DNA from 2 places in the Exiguobacterium sp. AB2 genome. Region 2 is predicted to be linked to the other one. Evidence: predicted binding sites of a transcription regulator. Region 2 holds the regulator's gene; the other holds the start of a gene.
The links. The regulator LexA, encoded in region 2, represses DNA repair genes until DNA is damaged. The targets are predictions, from matches to a motif close to CGAACATATGTTCG.
Positions count from the first base shown of each region.

Region 1: parE (DNA topoisomerase IV subunit B) is a predicted target of LexA. The motif match lies at 8,719-8,732, and genes of this name have one in related genera.

Region 1 is NZ_JNAA01000075.1:5,584-16,000, forward strand. Features, by position in the region: gene DI14_RS10110 (transporter substrate-binding domain-containing protein) at 1-608, opposite strand, end outside; gene DI14_RS15550 (hypothetical protein) at 1,009-1,164, shown strand; gene DI14_RS10120 (GNAT family N-acetyltransferase) at 1,649-2,101, opposite strand; gene DI14_RS10125 (MBL fold metallo-hydrolase) at 2,117-2,833, opposite strand; gene DI14_RS10130 (NUDIX hydrolase) at 2,848-3,459, opposite strand; gene DI14_RS10135 (DinB family protein) at 3,603-4,109, shown strand; gene parC (DNA topoisomerase IV subunit A) at 4,326-6,731, opposite strand; gene parE (DNA topoisomerase IV subunit B) at 6,734-8,701, opposite strand; gene DI14_RS10150 (CoA-binding protein) at 8,832-9,236, opposite strand; gene DI14_RS10155 (GGDEF domain-containing protein) at 9,601-10,417, shown strand, end outside.
Region 2 is NZ_JNAA01000019.1:6,119-16,535, reverse strand. Features, by position in the region: gene DI14_RS02915 (MerR family transcriptional regulator) at 1-315, shown strand, start outside; gene glnA (type I glutamate--ammonia ligase) at 362-1,702, shown strand; gene DI14_RS02905 (metal-binding protein) at 1,794-2,234, opposite strand; gene lexA (transcriptional repressor LexA) at 2,234-2,854, opposite strand; gene DI14_RS02895 (hypothetical protein) at 3,059-3,292, shown strand; gene DI14_RS02890 (recombinase family protein) at 3,365-4,009, shown strand; gene DI14_RS02885 (DUF896 domain-containing protein) at 4,070-4,303, shown strand; gene tkt (transketolase) at 4,502-6,493, shown strand; gene DI14_RS02875 (YneF family protein) at 6,622-6,855, shown strand; gene DI14_RS02870 (ABC transporter transmembrane domain-containing protein) at 6,981-8,735, shown strand; gene DI14_RS02865 (ABC transporter ATP-binding protein) at 8,725-10,417, shown strand, end outside.

The sequences.
Region 1 (10,417 bases), on a different contig from region 2:
GTCTGCAGGTAGTAGTCGTTCAAGATGACGTCCGTGCGCCCAGTCGATACATCACGAAGGTACTGGTCGTTCGTCGCGTTGTCATAGATGACTTCTTCAGCCCCGTATTGACGCGCCACCTCCATGAAGACGGTCGTCGCTTCTCCAGCTGCTTTCTTGCCTTTCAAGTCCTCGAGCGAGTCGATGCCTGAAAGGTCACTCTTCCGGACGATGGCCGTTCCGTACGTGTACTTATACGGTGTCGAGAAGGCGAACTTCTCTTTGCGGTCCTCTGTGACCGAGATGTCGTTCGCGGCGACGTCGATCTGCCCGTTCTGGACGCTCGTCAACATGTTGTCAAACGCCATCTCTTTGAACTGAACTTCAAGGTCAAGCCGCTGACCAATCTCTTTCATCAATTCGACATCGAATCCTGTCAACTCGTCACTTTCTTCGGCACGGAACGAGGCAGGGTAGAGTGTGCCGGCCGTCCCGACCGTGAGCGTACCGCTCTCTTGAATCTCATCCCAGCGCGAAGTCTCGGCCTGATCGGTGCTCGAATCACCACACGCCGCGAGCGGGACAGCAAGTAAAAGGGAGGCCGCGAAGCCTTTTGTCAAACGTTTCATCTATGTTCCTCCTTAAGTTATCATCTGTCTAAAAATAGCATGACAATCGATTACAGGCAACTCCTAAGAATGGATGAACAGCGTTAAAGTTATTTTTGAAACACAAATCCATAAAGCGCTATCACGTCCTTGAATGAACGATTCAGTTGAGTAATACAGTTTATTATTTCCGACGAAACAGGTGTAGAATTGAATTGAGCTAGTTGTGCGGATGGTGAAGAAACTTTGTCCAACAATGAATAAAGTTGAATCAAGGAATTGTTGATGTTGGCTATGATGTATCAAGCAGAAAGAAGAGTTTCATATCAATCTAGCAAATAATGTAACAGGTGCTTGATGAACGACGAGCAACTAGCTTTAAACCAGTTACAATAATCCAGCTACGGGAGATGGACCAACCATGACAGTTATGACGATGATCATCGTTTTAGCAATCGGCTTAATCACGCTTATGATTGGACTCTTTACAAAGAAAAGATGGGTGACCATCCTGTCGCTCATTCCACTAGGATTGTCACTTTGGAATTTGATGGCCTTATTCTCGATGGGTATGTAATAGGGGTTTGAACAATTATATGAGGAAGCATTCTTGGAGTTCGACGAGACGACTTGTATCGGACAAATCCGTGTAGTAAGAGACTGGAACCGTTTTGTATATATCGAGACGTATCGAAACAGCGACTCGGTCATATGCTGATCGGTATTGAGAGGACGTAGGCGAAATTGCAATCGTTGCTCGGATTGTCACTCGAAGCGCAGACCGATAACGTGATCGCGTGTCGATTTTATGCGAAAGAAGGGTTCGCGCTCAGGAACGTGGATACGCTCAAACAGACCTGAAATTCGGACATCGAACTGACGTTGGATTGGTACAAAATTTTCTGAGTTGCAGCTGAGAGGCGAGACGTCAAATCTGACATTACGCTTCTCTTTTTCTTTCTAGTTAACATAACATATATTATCAGTAAAAATAAAACTCTGTCTCAATCCTTTAGTATACTTAAAGAAGTGAGACAGAATGAGAGAAATGAGACGAGATGTTATGCACGTGTAAATCGAATCAATGTGACACCGGGTTCCGGTTCGAATTCGGAGCTCGCTTCAAACCCTAACTTCGTATACAGACGCTTTGCTGGACCGTTATGTTTTCCGGTATGGACATAAACTAGCTTGTCTTCATGAAGGCTTAAGACGTGTTCGAGCAAGGTCGTCGCCAGTCTCGCCCGAAAATATGTCGGATCAATACACAGCTTTGTGACTTCGACCGTTGTCTCGGCCGTCTCAATCGTGATAAATCCAATCAACCGCTCGTCGTTATACAATCCGTAACTCTCACCGGATAAATTTTGAATCACTTCAACCGTCTCATATCGAGCTGGAATCTCATCGAAACCGATCAACTCAGCCTCGACCGCGTAGGCGTTTCGTTGAATCTCGAGCATTTGCTCAGCCGAACGATATTGCGTCGTCTGAATCTCACGTAGCTCCATCATCTCACACCTCCTCCTTTACCGTGAAAACAGCCGTGCCCGTTTACGCTTCGCGCGTTTTAGCGCCCGATAGAGCCGATGAGTCCCTTCAATCGATTTTCCATGGCCTACGAACGTATGACGTGGCGCGAGATCGATCAACTTCTCGGCGTTCTCGACAGCGGCCGACTTATCCCATGTCGCCAGTCCAGGAAGCGGGAAAAGCGGTCTGACGTCCCCTGCCACAGCGACTCCCCCATGCGATTGAAACGCGTCGCCTGCGAACAGAATCCGACTCGCTTCATCAAAATAAGCGACGGAGCCCGGTGTGTGACCGGCAGCGTGATAGACGCGGAACCCGAACAACCGCTCACCTGGGTCTAACCGCTTGTCCGGCAACGAATGAATTGTCGGGAGCGAGCCTTTAATTTTAAGCTCCCGCTCATCCGGGTCGGTCGTCCGATCCCCTTCAAGCAATCGGGCATCGCGGCGCGAGATGTACAACTCGGCATGAGGATGGACTTTCAAGATGCGATCGACACCTCCGACGTGGTCGCCGTGGGCATGCGTCAATAAAATGGCAAGAAGCGGCCGTTCAAGCGACTCGATATAGGCCAAAATGTCCGCGGCGTTCCGTTCAAGCGCCGTATCAATCAAGACGAGCCCGAGCTCTCTTTCAATCAATTGGACGTTAATCGGCAGTACCGGCGCGTAAAAGGTCAGTTGATGAACATGTTCCAAGCGTGTAATGACCACACAATCCCCTCCCCTCAATCAAACAATGTCACCCAGTCTTCTTGCCACCGGGCGTCAAAACACATATGGAGTTGCTCGAGCGTGTTACGAGCGAGCGAGAGCGGCGGCAACGCGTCCCGTGTGAAAAAGCCGACGTCGCTCGTCTCATAGCTCACCTGCGCCTCCCCGCCAATCAGCTCGCATTCGATAAACAGTTTATAGTAATGCTGCGACATGGGCGGATGTGGATGATGATGCATATCAAACAAGGCGACGAGACGGATCGGTGCGACATCAAATCCCGATTCCTCCTCAATCTCTTTGACGATATTCTCCGTAGGCGAGAGCCCGACCTCGCAAAAGCCACCCGGAAGCGTCCAAAGTCCTTCTGAACGTTCTTTGACGAGCAACAACCGGTCTTCTTGGAAGACGACACCCCGTACGTCAAGCTTTGGTGTCGGATAGCCATCAATGTGCGTCAACTCAGTGATCTCGTCCAATGCGAGATTGGATTGTCGTTTAAACATCTCGGTCGCAATCTGTTGCAGTTCAAGGTACCGCTCGCGGTCAAACTCGTCTTTCGTGAACGTCAAGCCGGCCTGAGCCAATGCCTGTAGCCGTTTTGCCCAATCGAGCCATTCTGACATAGTCATCCCTCCATCGTTTGTCCTGCTACTCATTTCGCCGCAGGGGTGAGTTGTTCCTCTTCAAGAATACCCGCTTCTAGCAGAAAGTACGTATCGTGCACATGATATACTTCATACAATATGATTCATCAAGGAGGAAACGTATGACGATGCTTATATTATCCCAATTCAAAGACGATTTGGACGGTTATACCGAGCGACAGTTGCGATATCAGGCAGCAGACGATATCTGGTCAATCGGACAAATGTACGACCATATCATCGTGGTGGCTGAGGAATATGCGGATGAGATTAAACGGTGTCTCGCTTCCACTGAAGAGCAACCGCTCGGGAAGACCGAGTTCGGTGAACGGTTGTTTCAGGCCGGTGGGTTCCCTCCGATGAAAATCCGTTTACCTGACGAAATGAACCAACCTCCGAACAATATGGACAAACGGGAACTGCTCGAACGCCGGATCGATGCATTGCTTTCCCGTCTTGAGCGCCTCGAACCGTTCGTCCGGTCGGCAAATCCTTACGTTAAAGCCCAGCATGGCGGTTTTGGCTGGTTGAACGCACAAGAGTGGTACGCCCTGATCGAGATGCATACCCGCCATCACTTGCGCCAACAGGCCGATTTGGAACGGTATCTTATGGAGGCTGACATCTAAGACGTATTCAAAAAGACGCCTCGCGCGTCTTTTGTTCATTTCTCATCGTAAAAGCTTTCTGTAAACGAATCATTTAGTCCGTACCGCTCGTCAAGCAACCATTTCATTTCAAGATCGATGTCGCGAATCCAGCTACTTTTCAAGCTTCTGTCTCCTTAAATACATTTATACCGGAACGAAAAAACCCTGCACAACGTCTGTTGTACAGGGCCCTCCTCAATCGAGGTACACGTCTTCAATCTCACCGAACGTCTCCTCGTCAAACACGAACGAGCCGTTGGCGTAGCGGTCTAGAAGCGTCAACTGCTTCGTCTTGACCGTCTTCGCTTTCTCTTTCCCGATAATGTGGAGCGTCTCATCGTCATGCACCGGGAGCACACGACGAATCTGATGCGGTTTCGATTTGACTTCACGGATGAGCATCGTCCCACGCAAGTTACGGTTCGTGCAATCGAACTGATCCTCGAGCTTCATCTTCTTGACTGCGCCACGCTGCGTCACGAGGACGAAGAGAGGCGGCGTGAAGAAGGCAAACGCATCGGCGACCGTGTCACCATCCTTCAAGTTCATCGCCTTGACGCCGGCGGCACGTTGCCCGACGACCGGTACGTCATCTTCCTTGAACCAGAGGCCATAGCCACGCTCCGAGACGAGGAACAATTGGCCCGGCCCGTCGCTGATCCCTGCGAAGACGACCGTATCATCGCCTTTTAACTTGAGCGCCATGAGCGCTTTCGACTTACGCTGGGCGTCATAGTCACGGAGCGGCGTCCGTTTGACCATGCCGTCACGCGTCACGAACAGGCAGTGTGCGTCGGTATCGAACGTCGAGACGACATCGGCCGAGACGACTTGCTCGCCCTCGATCGGGACGAGGTTAGCCACGTGCTGTCCGGCATCCTTCCACTTCGACTCCGGAATCTGATGGACCGGGATGAGCAAGTAGCTGCCTTTGTTCGTCCAGACGAGCAAGTGGTCCGTCGTCATCGCCTGGGTTACGAGGACAGGACGGTCCTTGTCTTTCATGTCCGGCATCTCGTCGCTCGAAGCACCGTATGAGCGCATCGACGAGCGTTTGACGTAACCGTCACGGCTGACGAAGACCATCGTCTCTTCGACGGCGATCATGACCTCGGTCTTCAGCTTCAACTCCTCGACCTCAGACTCGATGACCGAACGTCGCGCATCACCGAACTCGTCACGGAGCGCCGTCAGTTCTTTCGAGATGAGCTTTCGTTTCGTCGCGTCGACGTTCAAGATGTTCGCGAGACGCGTGATCTCTTTTTGGAGCGCCTTCGCCTCTTTTTGAAGCTCGACGATATCCGTGTTCGTCAAGCGATACAATTGAAGCATGACGACCGCTTCGGCTTGGCGGTCCGAGAACGAGAAGCGGTTCATGAGCTTCTGTTTCGCCTCGGCTTTATCTTTCGCCGAACGGATGAGTTCGAGCGTCTCATCTAAGACCGAGATGGCCTGTTCAAGCGCGTCGACAATCTCGGCGCGTTTCTTCGCCTGCTCGAGCTCGAACGTCGTGCGACGGGTGACGACTTCTTCGACATGTTTCAAGTAAGCGTCGATGGTCGGAAGTAGTCCCATCTGTTTCGGTGTCCGGTTGACGATTGAGACCATATTGTAGTTATAGGCGAGCTGAAGGTCCGTATGCTTTAAGAAGAAGTGGAGCACACCTTCCGCATCGGCCTCTTTCTTCAACTCGATGACGACACGGACACCGGTCCGGTCGGTCTCGTCACGGACTTCGGCGACGCCTTCGACTTTCTTGTCGAGACGCAGTTCCTCCATCTTCTTGACGAGGTTGGCCTTGTTCACTTCATATGGGAGCTCCGTGATCGTGATCTGTTCACGGCCGCCTTTAAGCGGCTCGATGACCGATTTGGCGCGGATGATGACCTTGCCTTTCCCGGTCTCGAACGCTTTCAAGATGCCGTCGCGACCCATGACGATCCCGCCGGACGGGAAGTCCGGTCCTTGCATATACTCGAGCGCTTCCGTCGCCGTCTGAACCTGACCTTTCAAGCGAGCAATGGCAAGGTTCAGCACCTCCGTCAAGTTATGCGGTGGGATCTCGGTGGCGTAACCAGCCGAGATGCCCGTCGTCCCGTTCATGAGCAAATTCGGAAGGAGCGAGGGCAAGACGAGCGGCTCTTCGGTCGAATCGTCGAAGTTCGGCGTGTAGTCGACCGTGTTCTTCGAGATCGACGTCAGCATGACGCCCGCAATCTTCGACAGTCGGGCCTCGGTATACCGCATCGCGGCAGCCGAGTCGCCGTCCATCGAGCCGTTGTTCCCGTGCATGTCGATGAGCGGGTAGCGGAGCTTCCAGTCCTGCGACAGGCGTACCATCGCCTCATAGACGGAGCTGTCACCGTGCGGGTGATAGTTCCCGATGACGTTCCCGACCGTCTTGGCCGATTTGCGGTACGGTTTCTCGTTCGTGTTGCCCTCATGGTGCATCGCATACAGGATGCGGCGCTGAACGGGTTTGAGCCCGTCACGCGCGTCCGGAAGCGCCCGGTCCTGAATGATATATTTCGAGTAACGCCCGAAACGGTCACCGACGACCTGTTCGAGCGACAAGTTTAAAATGTGTTGAATCGTCGACATCGTTACATCACTTCCTCAATCGCTTTAGTCACGTGTTCATTGGCGATGATCGAATCATCTTCCTGGAGGCCGAAGGCGACGTTCTCCTCGATCCACTCACGGCGATGGGCGACGTTGTCTCCCATGAGCACCGAGACGCGCTTGTCGGCGATGGCGGCGTCGTCTACCGTGACACGGATGAGCGTCCGTGTGTCCGGGTTCATCGTCGTCTCCCATAACTGGTCGGCGTTCATCTCCCCGAGACCTTTGTAGCGCTGGAGGATATAGCCTTTCTTATACACTTTGACGAGCTTCTCGAGCGCTTCTTCGTCCCAGGCATACTCGAACTGTTCCGACTTGCCTTTCCCTTTCGAGATGCGATAGAGCGGCGGCAAGGCGACGAATACTTTGCCGGCCTCGACGAGCGGGCGCATATAACGGAAGAAGAACGTCAACAGGAGCACTTGGATATGGGCCCCGTCCGTATCGGCATCGGTCATGATGATGATCTTATCGAAATTGCAGTCCTCGAGGTCGAAGTCGTGGCCGACGCCGGCCCCGATCGCATGGATGATCGTATTGATTTCCTCGTTCTTCATGATGTCCTGAAGCTTCGACTTTTCCGAGTTGATGACCTTCCCACGGAGTGGCAAGATGGCTTGGAACGTCCGGTCACGACCCTGTTTGGCCGAGCCGCCGGCCGAGTCACCCTCGACGAGGAACAGTTCGTTCTTGGCGGCGTTCTTTGACGTCGCCGGTGTCAGTTTCCCGTTCAAGATGCTCGATCGTTTCTTCTTCTTACCGTTACGGGCCTCTTCGCGCGCCTTGCGGGCGGCTTCACGGGCCTGGGCAGCACGAATCGCCTTCTTGATGAGCATCGTCGCCATCTGTGGATTCTCCTCGAGGAAAATCGTTAGTTGCTTCGCCATGACACTGTCTGCGCTCGTACGCGCTTCCGGCGAGCCGAGTTTCGACTTCGTCTGGCCCTCGAACTGAAGGAACTCCTCGGGAATCCGGACCGAGACGATGAGCGTGAGTCCTTCACGGACGTCGCCCCCGTCAAGGTTCTTATCTTTCTCTTTCAACAAGCCGTTCTTACGCGCATATTCGTTCATGACGCGGGTCATCGCCGTCTTCGCGCCGACTTCGTGCGTCCCGCCATCGCGTGTCCGGACGTTATTGACGAACGAGAGGACGTTCTCGGAGTAGGCGTCCGTGAACTGGAAGGCGAGTTCGAGCTCGATATCGTTCTCCGTCCCTTCGAAATAGACGATCGGATGGAGCGTCGCCTTGTCGTCGTTTAAATATTGGACGAACTCGGCGATCCCTTCCTCGTAATGGAACGTTTCTTCCTTCTCAGAACGCTCGTCTTTCAATGTGATCGTGAGCCCTTTCAAGAGGAAAGCCGACTCGCGTAACCGTTCGGCAAGCGTGTCATAGTTGTAGGTCGTCGTCGAAAAGATCGAGGCATCCGGTTTAAAATAGACGCTCGTGCCGGTCTGGCGTGTCTTCCCGGTCTCAAGGAGCGTCGTCTGCGGGATTCCGCCGTCGGCAAACGTCTGCTCGAACAGCTTGCCGTCTCGGTGAATCGTCACGACGACCTTGCTCGACAGTGCGTTCACGACCGAGGCGCCGACCCCGTGGAGGCCCCCGGACGTCTTATAGCCGCCTTGGCCGAACTTTCCGCCGGCATGGAGCACCGTGAAGATGACCTCTGGCGTCGGTTTGCCGGAAGCGTGCATCCCCGTCGGCATGCCGCGGCCATGGTCGCGGACCGTGATGGCATCGTCTTTATGAATCGTCACATCGATTTGCCCGCCGAACCCGGCGAGCGCCTCGTCGATCGCGTTATCGACGATCTCGTAGACGAGATGGTGGAGACCGCGATGGTCGGTCGAACCGATGTACATCCCTGGTCGTTTACGGACGGCCGTGAGTCCTTCGAGCACCTGAATGGCGTCTTCATTGTAATTGAATAAATCTGTTGACATTTTCGTCACCTCAATTTCGAACACACGTTCGTTTTTCTACCCTATTGTATAGCTGTTTTCGGATTCTGGCAAGCCTGCCTCCGACGCGCGAGGCACGTGAAAAAAAGGAGACCTGCCAAGGAGGCAGGTCTTAACCGATCAAGCGGGCATGCTCGACGTAGATGCATCGATTCTCGACGTAATCGATGCCGGCTTCACGGGCGATCCGCTCCGCGTCGGCGTTCGAGAGACCGAGCTGGTTGAAGATGAGCCCGACATCCCCATGTCGGACGGCATCCTCGGCGACCTCGGCCAAAAATTCGCTGCGACGGAAGACGTCGACGATATCGATATGGCCGGGAATGCTCTCGACGGTCGGATACACTTTCCGTCCGTTCCACGTCTCGAGCGTCGGGTTGACCGGGATGACGGTGTAGCCTTGCAACAACAAATAGTCGGCGATTTGATTCGCGGTCTTGTTCGGGTTCGAGGAGATCCCGACGACGGCAATCGTTTTCGCTTCTTCGAGCAATCGTTTCAAATGCTGGTCATCCATTCTGTTTGCCCCCTTTTGTTTACGTACTCAGTGTACCGTTACCTTATTCCCTGTTTCAAGGTTTATTTTCATCATACATACAACTGTAACTCTTTTCTTTTTATAAAACAAATCAATTGGTTCACTATAAATTATTATGTAAACCATGTTTATCGGCTTCAAGATTTTCAGATCGAATCAGTTATACGAGAATATCGCAAGAGAGGTTGAAGCTAAACATTCTTGAACCTTGCGTGAAATATCTATTTCACGCAAGGTTAACGACCGTTCCAAGCGGGTCGATGGCGAGCGATTGACTCGAATTTCGAGACAAATATGTGCAAATGGAGCCGGTTTCGATATACTGGGTAAAGGAGGTGTTCGCGTGGGGACAACCTATGAGGAACGTCGCGGTACGTTATATAACTATCGCATCACATTATACGGGAACGCGCTCGCATGGTTGATTCATGTCGTGTTCTTCGTCACCTTTTTACGGCTCGACGTCATGTTGCTCGCCTGGTCGAACGTCGCCAGCGTGCTGTATTACACGATTTCGTTTTACTTCGTACATAAACGCTACTATCGGACATTCTTCGTCGGCCTGTTCGTCGAGGTCGTCTACAATGCCGTCATCTCAACGATCGTCCTCGGTTGGGATGCGAACGTTCATTACTTCATCATCATGGTCGCCTATGGCGTGTTCTTCATGCCGAACGTGAATCGAGGTGCGCGCGTCGCGACGACCGGCATCGCCATGGCGATTTACGGCTCGCTTTACTTGTTCGTGTCGGATGGCACAGAAGCGCTTGCGCCCGCCTTCGAGCAAGCGCTCGGCTTGTTCTGCCTCTTGTCGACGATCGGGCTCATTGCGGGACTGTCGTTCATCTTCGAAGGATCGGTCGTCGAAGTGACGAACGAGCTCGAGGGGACGAACGAACGGCTGCATACCCTCGCCTCGCGCGACGGCCTGACCGGTCTCTACAATCGACTGACCGGGACGTCACGCATCGAGGAGGGCGTCGCGCGTGCGGTGCAGGAAGGCCGACCGTACGCCGTCGCTCTGGCCGACATCGATCACTTCAAGGCGTTCAACGAGCTGCACGGTCATGATTGCGGCGACCTCGTCTTGCGCCGCGTCGCCACGACGCTGACATGGACGGACGCCGTCTGCGTCCGTTGGGGCGGAGAAGAGTTCTTAC
Region 2 (10,417 bases):
TATGAAGAACAGGGTCTGATTTCGCCTAGTCGGACGGAATCGAAACGACGACTTTATTCCTTCAATGATGTCGAACGTCTACTCGCGATCAAGGACTTCATCGACCAAGGGTTCAACTTGGCGGCGATTCGCCACATGTTGGACAATGAAGAGCCGAAAGAGGCGGAAGCTTCCGCCGCACCGGCACCGGTCAGTGATGCGCCGAAAATCTCGGAAAAAGAATTGCATCAACTGTTAAAGACACAACTGCAAGAAGCCGGACGCTTCAATAAGACATCGCTCATCCAAGGTGAGCTTTCGCGCTTTTATCGCTGACGGCAACACATCAACCATTACACAATGTGAGAGGGGACATTTCACCATGGCCAGAAAAACGTTCACAAAAGAAGACATTAAACGGATCGCACAAGAAGAGGACGTACGCTTTATTCGTCTTCAATTCACAGACATCCTCGGAACAATCAAAAACGTCGAGGTGCCAATCAGCCAATTGGACAAAGCACTCGACAACAAGATGATGTTCGACGGTTCTTCAATCGAAGGTTTCGTCCGCATCGAGGAGTCAGACATGTACCTTTATCCAGACCTTAACACGTGGGTTGTCTTCCCGTGGACAGATGGCAGCGGAAAAGTCGCCCGCTTGATTTGTGATATTTATAACCCAGACGGCACACCGTTCAGCGGTGACCCGCGCGGTACGCTCAAACGCAACCTTGAGCACATGCAAAAGCTTGGCTTCACGGCGTTCAACGTCGGTCCTGAGCCAGAGTTCTTCCTCTTCAAAAAGGATTTGAACGGTCAACCGACGCTCGAATTGAACGACCAAGGCGGCTACTTCGACTTGGCGCCGGTCGACCTCGGTGAGAACTGCCGTAAAGAGATCGTCATCGAGCTTGAGAACATGGGCTTTGAAATCGAAGCGTCACACCACGAAGTCGCACCAGGGCAACACGAGATCGACTTCAAATATGCGGATGCCGTGACGACAGCCGATAACATCCAAACGTTCAAGCTCGTCGTCAAGACGATTGCGGCGAAGTACGGTCTTCACGCGACATTCATGCCGAAGCCGCTCTTCGGCGTCAACGGTTCAGGGATGCACGCGAACATGTCGCTCTTCAAAGGCGACACGAACGTCTTCTACGATCCGAACGGCGAAATGGAGCTTTCAGACACGGCCCGCGCCTTCACGGCGGGAATCCTCGAGCACGCTCGTGCGTTCACGGCCATCTGTAACCCGACGGTCAACTCGTACAAGCGTCTCGTCCCAGGTTACGAAGCACCTTGCTACGTAGCGTGGAGCGCCCGCAACCGTTCACCACTCGTTCGTGTCCCGGCGGCCCGTGGCCTCTCGACGCGTATCGAAGTACGTTCGGTCGACCCGGCGGCGAACCCGTACCTCGCGCTTTCGTCACTCTTGGCTTCTGGCCTCGACGGAATCGAGAAAGATTTGGTTGCTCCAAAACCAATCGACAGCAACATCTACGTGATGGACAAGCCTGAGCGTGTCGCGAACGGAATCGATGATCTTCCAGCGACGCTCTTCGACGCACTCGAAGTACTTCGTGGCGACAAAGTCGTCATGGATTCACTCGGCGAGCATATCGGCGAACATTTCCTCGAATTGAAAGAGATCGAGTGGGACATGTTCCGTATGCAAGTGACAGAGTGGGAACGCGATCAGTATATGACGCTCTACTAATCCAAGCAAAAAAGCGCTCGTGCCTTCTTCGGAAAGCATGGGCGCTTTTTTTGCGCGTTTAAAAGGACGTCCCCGAGTGGAGACGTCCTGATTAGAACGCACGTTTGAAAAACGTGGACGTATAGTCGAGTGTCGTATGTAACGTCGTCGCGAACGTGAGCCCGAGGAAGAACGACAAGCCGAACTCGTCGAGCCAGGCGATCGCCGCCGTCTCGTACGGCGTGAAAGTGAGCAGAATGACAAGCGGGAAACCGAGATAGATGACGCGAATCAAGTCGCTCAGTACCGGTAAGTGCGAAAACAACGACCGGTGCGGCATGAGTTTCACGTAAGGCAACCAAAATCCACGGAGCGGCCCCCAACGGAAATAGGCGTCCGATTTCAAATCGAGGTCCGGGGAGAGCCAGAGCGTCCCGACGATCGCGCCGAGAAGGAGGGCGAGCGGGACATCGAGTTCAATAAAAGGCGTGGCAATCGCTAAAGCTCCGATTGCCACGAAATTCGTACGCGTATGCGTCTTACCACTCGCCATTAATGAATCGTCCGGTATACACCGATGACCTTCCCTAAAATCGACACGTTATCAAAATACATCGCCTCGAGCTCGTCGTTCTCTGGTTGCAGTCTGATTTTCGAAGCTTCTTTATAGATGCGTTTGACGGTCGCCTCGCCTTCGTCGGTCATCGCGACGACAATCTCTCCATTGTCAGCTGTGCTTTGTTGACGCACGAGCACCCGGTCTCCATCTAAGATTCCGGCGTTCACCATCGAATCTCCTGAGACAGAAAGCATATAGACGTTATCGGCGCCGACCATGTGTGTCGGGAGCGGGAAATGTTCTTCCACGTTCTCGATTGCAGTGATCGGTGTACCGGCCGTGACTTTTCCGATGACCGGGACGTACGTGACGGCCTCATGGTCTTCGATGACGACCGTGTCATCGCTCAAAATCTCGATTGCCCGCGGTTTCGTCTTGTCACGGCGGATAAGGCCGCGCTTTTCAAGACGGTCCAAATGACCGTGCACCGTCGAGCTCGATGCCAAACCGACGGCTTCGCCGATTTCACGGACCGAAGGCGGATAACCTTTGGCACGGACCTCGTCTTTTATAAAATCAAGTATCTGCTGTTGTCTTGCTGACATTTTTTTCAATGGAAGTCACCTCGATTATGTCGAATATCCTGCGAACGCATCCTATTCTTTATGGTCTAAGTTTAACATAGAACACATGAGCGCACAAACATTCGTTCGTTTTTTTAGCTTGACCGAACAGAAGTTCCTGTTTTATGATGAGAACAGATAAACGAACAAACGTTCTTGGGAACGTGTATTCCTATGATACGGAGGCGAAATATAATGAGAGATACAGTGAATGGAATCATCTTAGTCGGGATGTTGGTATTAGGGATGTTCGCATTTTATATGGTCGGCGAAATGAGACAAGTGGACGTGGCGGCACCAGCCGTCGAAGACACGCGCAGTATCGAGGCGGAAGTCGCCAAGACGGAAGCGGAGACGCTTGAAGCGCGAATCATCGCTGAACGGGCTGAAAAGAATGAACGGAAGACGACCTGGTTCGCCTCGGAATAATCGTTTCTGTTTGCGAAACGACCCCGTTCCTGTGTATCGTAGAAAGGGAATGGAAAGAAAGGGAGTGACGAGATGCGAGTCGTCATTTATTGTCGCGTATCGACGAACAAGGCGGCGCAAGAGACGTCTCTCGATCGCCAAGTCGACGAATTGACGCGGATGGCGCGTCGGCTCGAGGCCGACGTCGTCGATGTCATCACCGAACAAGAGAGCGGATACGAAGTGAACCGTGGCGGGCTCCTCGACTTACTCGAACACGTATCCGCCTCGAACCTCGACGCCGTCCTCGTGACCGACGATAGCCGTCTCGGGCGAGGGAACGCTAAAATCGCGATTTTGCACACGCTCATGAAGCATGACGTTCGGCTCTTGACGATGCAATCACCAGACGAATATATCGTATCCGATGCCGAGAAGATGGTGCTCGAGATTGTGAGCGTCGTCGAGGAGTATCAGCGGAAAATCCATAACGCCAAAATCTCACGCGGGATGCGCCGGGCCGTCGCGAACGGGTTCAACCCACAGCGAAACATTCAGCACCACGACCAAGGCGGTCGGAGCCGCATCGAAGTGCCGATTGAGGAGATCGTCCAGCTACGCGAACGAGGCCTGACGTTCGCCGAAATCGCGGCCACGTTGCGCGGGTTCGGTTACGAAGTGTCGAAAGCGACCGTGAACCGGCGTTACCTCGAGCACGTCTCAGGATTGAAAACTTGATTCCTCGCCGCTGATTTTGTACAGTAGAAGAACAAATTCAGTAGAGAGGGGGCGAGCCTGATGCTAGCACCTGAACAGTTAGAACGAATCAATTTCCTCGCCAACAAAGCGAAGACAGACGGTCTGTCACAACAAGAGATGGACGAGCAACAAGCGCTTCGTCAGCAATATTTGAAAGCGTTCCGACAATCGTTCAAGTCCCAGATGATGGGCATGAAGGTGGTCGATCCGGAAGGAAACGACGTGACGCCACAAAAACTAAAAGAAGAGCAAGATCGACAACGCTCCGAGTGACTTCGAATGCACATCCTATTTCATATAGGATGTGCATGTTTGTTATACACGAACAAGGATAAGGTTCGACGATTGACGGGTAAACAAAGCGAAGGAAGTAAACGATTTCAATCAATGTGTTATACTAATTAATTAGTTGTGACACACGAATGAGTGTGCTAAAATATGACGGGTAGAAACTTTGTAACAACAGAGAGGATGAAATTAGTGGAAACAACTACTAAAGAATTATTAGCGATTAACTCGATTCGGACGCTCTCGATTGATGCGGTCCAAAAAGCGAACTCTGGTCACCCGGGTATGCCGATGGGTGCGGCTCCGATGGCGTTCACGCTTTGGACAGATAAGATGCGTCACAACCCGAAAAACCCGAACTGGTTCAACCGCGACCGGTTCGTGCTTTCAGCGGGACACGGTTCGATGCTCTTGTACTCGCTCCTTCACTTATCTGGTTACGACCTTTCACTCGACGATCTCAAATCGTTCCGTCAAATGGATTCGAAGACGCCTGGACACCCAGAGTACCGTCACACGGCCGGTGTCGACGCGACGACTGGACCGCTCGGCCAAGGGATTGCCATGGCAGTCGGGATGGCGATGGCAGAGAAACATTTGGAAGCGACATACAACCGTGATGAGTTCAAAGTGGTTGACCACTTCACATACGGGATTTGCGGAGACGGTGACTTGATGGAAGGCGTGTCGGCAGAAGCTGCCTCACTCGCTGGTCACTTGAAGCTCGGCAAGCTCGTCGTCCTTTATGATTCAAACGACATCTCACTCGACGGTGACCTTCACAAGTCGTTCTCGGAGAGCGTCGAAGACCGTTTCAACGCATACGGCTGGCAAGTCATCCGTGTCGAGGACGGAACGGACATCGACACGATCGCGAAGGCGATCGATGAAGCGAAAGCGGAGACGTCGAAACCGACGCTCATCGAAGTGAAAACGGTCATCGGCTTCGGTTCACCGAACAAGTCAGGGAAATCGGCGTCGCACGGCGCACCACTCGGCGAAGCCGAAATCGAGCTCACGAAACAGTTCTACAAGTGGGAAGGCGAGAACTTCTACGTGCCGACTGAAGTGTATGACTTGTTCAACGAGAAAGTCATCGAGCCGGGCGCGAAGTATGAGTCGGACTGGAACGAACTCGTCGAAGCTTACAAATCGGCTCATCCAGAGCTCGGTGCCCAATTCGAGCGTGCGATGAACAACGAACTCCCAGAAGGTTGGGACAGCGAGTTGCCGACGTTTGAAATCGGCTCGAAGAAAGCGACACGTCAGACGAGCGGAGAAGTATTGAACGCGATTGCGAAAGTCGTTCCGACGCTCTTCGGTGGGTCGGCTGACCTCGCCGGTTCGAACAACTCGATGATTAAAGGTGCGGCGGACTTCGACGAAGATCCGGCTGGTCGCAACATCTGGTTCGGTGTCCGTGAGTTCGCGATGGCAGCTGCCGTCAACGGCATGGCCCTCCACGGTGGCGTCCTTCCTTACGGCGCGACGTTCTTCGTCTTCTCAGACTACCTCCGTCCAGCGGTCCGTTTGGCTGCCCTCATGGGTCTCCCGTCGACGTTCATCTTGACGCACGATTCGATTGCGGTCGGTGAAGATGGTCCGACACACGAACCGGTCGAGCACTTGATGAGCTTCCGCGCGATGCCGAACGTTTCAGTTCTCCGCCCAGCGGATGGGAAAGAGACGATCGCGGCTTGGAAACAGGCGGTGACGACGACATCGACACCATCACTTCTCGTCTTGACGCGTCAGGCGCTTCCTGAGCTTGAAGGGACGTCAGTCGAGCAGGCGGCGAAAGGTGCATACGTCGTCGCGGGCGACTCGAACGGGGCGGACGTGCTTCTCCTCGGTACGGGTTCTGAAGTCCACGTCCTCGTCGAAGCGCGCGAACAACTCGCTTCAGAAGGCGTGAACGCGGCTGTCGTGTCGATGCCTTCTTGGGAATTGTTCGAAGCACAATCGGCTGAATACAAAGAGTCTGTCCTTCCGTCATCTGTGACGAAGCGCGTCTCGCTCGAAGCGGGATCGACGCTCGGATGGTACAAATACGTCGGCTTCGGCGGTAAAGTACTCGGAATCGACAAGTTCGGGGCCTCGGCTCCTGGCGACCTCCTCATGAAGGAGTATGGCATGTCGGTCGAGAACGTCGTCGACGCTGTCAAATCGCTTTAAATCAAGAACCGTCGTGATGTCATCCGTTTCTGGAGGGCATCACGATTTTTTTTCTGACGACTAGCGAATTAGCGTAATATAGTGTATAGTAAAAAACGATGTTTCATATGGTAGAGGAGGTAAAAACCTTGAGTACATTGTTCTGGATTCTTATCGTCGTAGCAGCACTCATCGGAGGTATCGCGATCGGTTTCTTCATCGCTCGTAAATACATGATGAACTACCTCGAACAAAACCCGCCAATCAATGAAGACATGATTCGCACGTTGATGATGCAGATGGGTCAAAAACCGTCACAGAAGAAAGTCAACCAAGTGATGCGTGCCATGAACGTTCAAATGAAGAACGAAAAGAAATCATAATGTTTGTGTTTGAGACACTCCGCCATCGCGGAGTGTTTTTTCGTACCCATATTTTGTTAGACAATCGAACAAACTTTCGCTACCATAAATGAATAGTCTTATTTCAAGATAAGGGGGCGATTCACATTCGTGTATTTAAACAATTATCATGGTTTTTCAAGCTTGAATGGCGAACGTATGCGCTCGGGATCGTGCTGCTCATGTTCGTCGCCGCACTCGAGCTCGTACCGCCACGCATCATCGGCCGCATCGTCGACGAGATGAACGAAGGGTCGCTTGAGCGAAACCTATTATGGCTCCTCCTCGGTGGACTCGCAGCCGTCGGGATTGGCAACTATGTCGCGCGCTTCTTCTGGCGCTACTTCATCTTCGGTGCCTCGATTCGGCTCGGGCGATTGCTCCGGAGCCAGCTCTATCGACATTTCACCGATTTGGATCAACGGTTTTATAAGAAGTCCCGTGTCGGCGATTTGATGGCCCACGCGACGAACGACGTGCAAGCCGTCTCGATGACGGCCGGTGCCGGGATTTTGACGCTCGTCGACAGTGTGACGATGGGGACGTTCGTCATCATCACGATGGTGACGACGATCAGTTGGAAGTTGACGGTCGTCGCGCTCTTACCGCTACCAATTATGGTCGCCTTGACGACACGTTACGGAAAGTTACTACATAGCCGCTTCGGCGTCGCGCAGGCGGCGTTCTCGGAGCTAAACGACAAAGTCCAAGAGAGCGTCAGTGGCGTCCGTGTCTTAAAGTCGACCGGGGAAGTCGGGCGTGACGTTGATTCGTTCGAGACGCTCTCGGACGAGGTCATGTCAAAGAACGTCCGCGTCGCCAAAATCGACGCCCTGTATGACCCGACCATCTTCGGTATCGTGGGGTTATCGTATATCCTCTCGATCGGTTACGGCGCATACTTGATTGAACAAGGCGAACTGACAATCGGACAAATCGTCAGCTTCACCGCTTACCTCAGTTTACTCACGTGGCCGATGCTCGCCTTCGGCTGGCTATTCAACATCGTCGAACGTGGTCGCGCTTCATACGACCGAATCGAGCGTATGCTCGCCGTCAAACCTGAGATTCAAGACGATCCGGTCGCGGCGACGAAGCTCGCGCACTCGGAGGTTGAGGCGGACATCCGTTCGTTCGCCTATGACGAACATGCCGTCCTTACAGACGTCTCGTTCCGGCTCGAACGTGGGAAGACGCTCGGCGTGGTCGGTCGGACCGGTTCCGGGAAGACGACGCTCGTCCGTCTGTTGACGCGTGAGTACGATGTGAGCGAAGGGAAAGTCAAAATCGGGGGCATCAACATCCGACAAGTGCAGAAACAGGTCCTGCTCGAGCGGGTCGCGCTCGTCCCGCAAGACCATTTCTTATTCTCAGACTCGATCGCAAGCAACATCGCGTTCGGTCGCCCGGACGCAAAAATGGATGAAATCATGGAGGCGGCGAAAATCGCAGAGGTCCATGACGACATCATGCGCCTCCCGGACGGATATGCGACGCTTGTCGGGGAACGCGGCGTCACGCTGTCTGGCGGACAGAAGCAGCGTATCTCAATCGCGCGGGCGCTCATGGTCGAGGCGGACGTGCTCATCCTCGATGATGCGTTATCTGCCGTCGATGCGAAGACAGAGGAAGCGATTATCGACCATTTTCGAACCGGCAATCCGGATCAATCGCGTCTCATTGTGGCGCATCGACTGTCGGCCGTCGAACATGCGGACGAGATTCTCGTCCTCGAAGCAGGACGCGTCATCCAAAGGGGGAGTCACGCCGACTTGATTCGACAAGACGGTTGGTATAAAGACACGTATGATCGTCAACAGCTCGAGGCGATTGTAGAAGGAGGTGGCCATCATGAAGCATGATATTCAGGAATGGGCGGTCATCAAGCGGCTACTTGGCTATACGAAACGGTATGGTCGACCGCTCGGCCTCGCGTTCGTCTTCCTGTTGCTCGCGACAGGCGCGAAGCTCGCCGGACCTTTTTTAATCAAGGTGTTCATCGATGAGTTCGTCACGCCGGGCGTCTATCCGACGAACTGGGTCGTCACACTTTTCGTCGTCTATATGGTGCTCCACGTGTCGGCGATCGTATTCGATTATTTGCAGTCCATCTCGTTTCAAAAGATTGCGCTTAAGATCGTCCAAAACATCCGAATCGACATTTTCAAACATGTGATGGGAATGCGTCTCGCCTACTTCGACCGGACCCCGGCCGGCGTGCTCGTCTCCCGGATCACGAATGACACGGAAGCCGTCAAAGAGTTGTACGTCGGTGTCATGAGTACGTTCGTTCAGTCAGGGGTGCAGTTGCTCGGGACGTACATTTTCCTTTACATCCTCGAGCCGACGCTCGCGACGATGGGGCTCGTGCTCGTCCCGTTGTTTTGGCTCATCATCTGGGCGTACCGCCGATACTCGACGAAGTATTTCGCGCAAGTGCGCGATTTGTTGTCTCAATTGAACGCCCAATTGAACGAGTCGATTAACGGCATGGGCATCGTGCAACAGTTCCGTCAAGAAGAGCGGTTGATTCGCCAGTTTGAAGAGACGAACGAAGCGCATCAAGAGGCGCGTTACCGCAACTTGAAGCTCGATAGCATGTTGCTGCGCCCGATCATCGAACTGCTGCTCGCCTTCTCGATTATCGGTCTGCTCGGCTACTACGGTGTCTTGTCGACGACCGAACAAGTCCAAGTCGGGGTCGTCTATGCGTTCATCAGCTATATCGAGCGTATCTTCCGCCCGGTGCTCGATATTATGCAACGGTTGAGCGAGTTCCAACAGGCCGTCGTCTCGGCCGACCGCGTCTTCAAGATTCTCGACACGGACGAGCCGGCCCCTGGGAAGAGGCTTCCGGGAGAAGCGGAAGTCGCCTCGGGAGAGGTCCGCTTCGACAACGTCACGTTCAGTTATGACGGCGAAGTCGACGTGCTGAAGAACATCTCGTTTGTCGCGAAGCCAGGGGAAACGGTCGCGCTCGTCGGCCACACCGGCAGCGGAAAGAGCTCGATCATCAACTTGCTGACGCGGTTCTATCCGTATCAATCCGGTCAAATCACGATTGATGGGCAACCGATTGAACAGTTTGAAGAGGCGGAACTACGGGACAAGGTCGGCCTCGTCCTTCAAGACCCGTTCTTGTTCACGGGGACGATTGAAGACAACTTGAAGCTGTTCAATCCTTCGATTGATTCGGACCGGGTGCGCGAGGCGGCCGAATTCGTCCAAGCCCACACGTTCATCGAAAAACTAGATGCCGGCTACGGTCATCAAGTCGGAGAACGCGGGGCGACGTTCTCGAGCGGGGAGCGGCAGTTACTCGCTTTCGCCCGCACTGTCGCGCGGGACCCGAAAATCCTCATCCTGGATGAGGCGACGAGTTCGATCGATACGGAAACGGAAGAACGCGTCCAACTCGCGCTCGACCGGATGCGTCGCGGACGCACGACAATCGCGATCGCCCACCGACTCTCGACAATTCAAGATGCGGATTTGATTCTCGTCTTACATCGAGGGGAAATCGTCGAGCGAGGCAACCATCAGG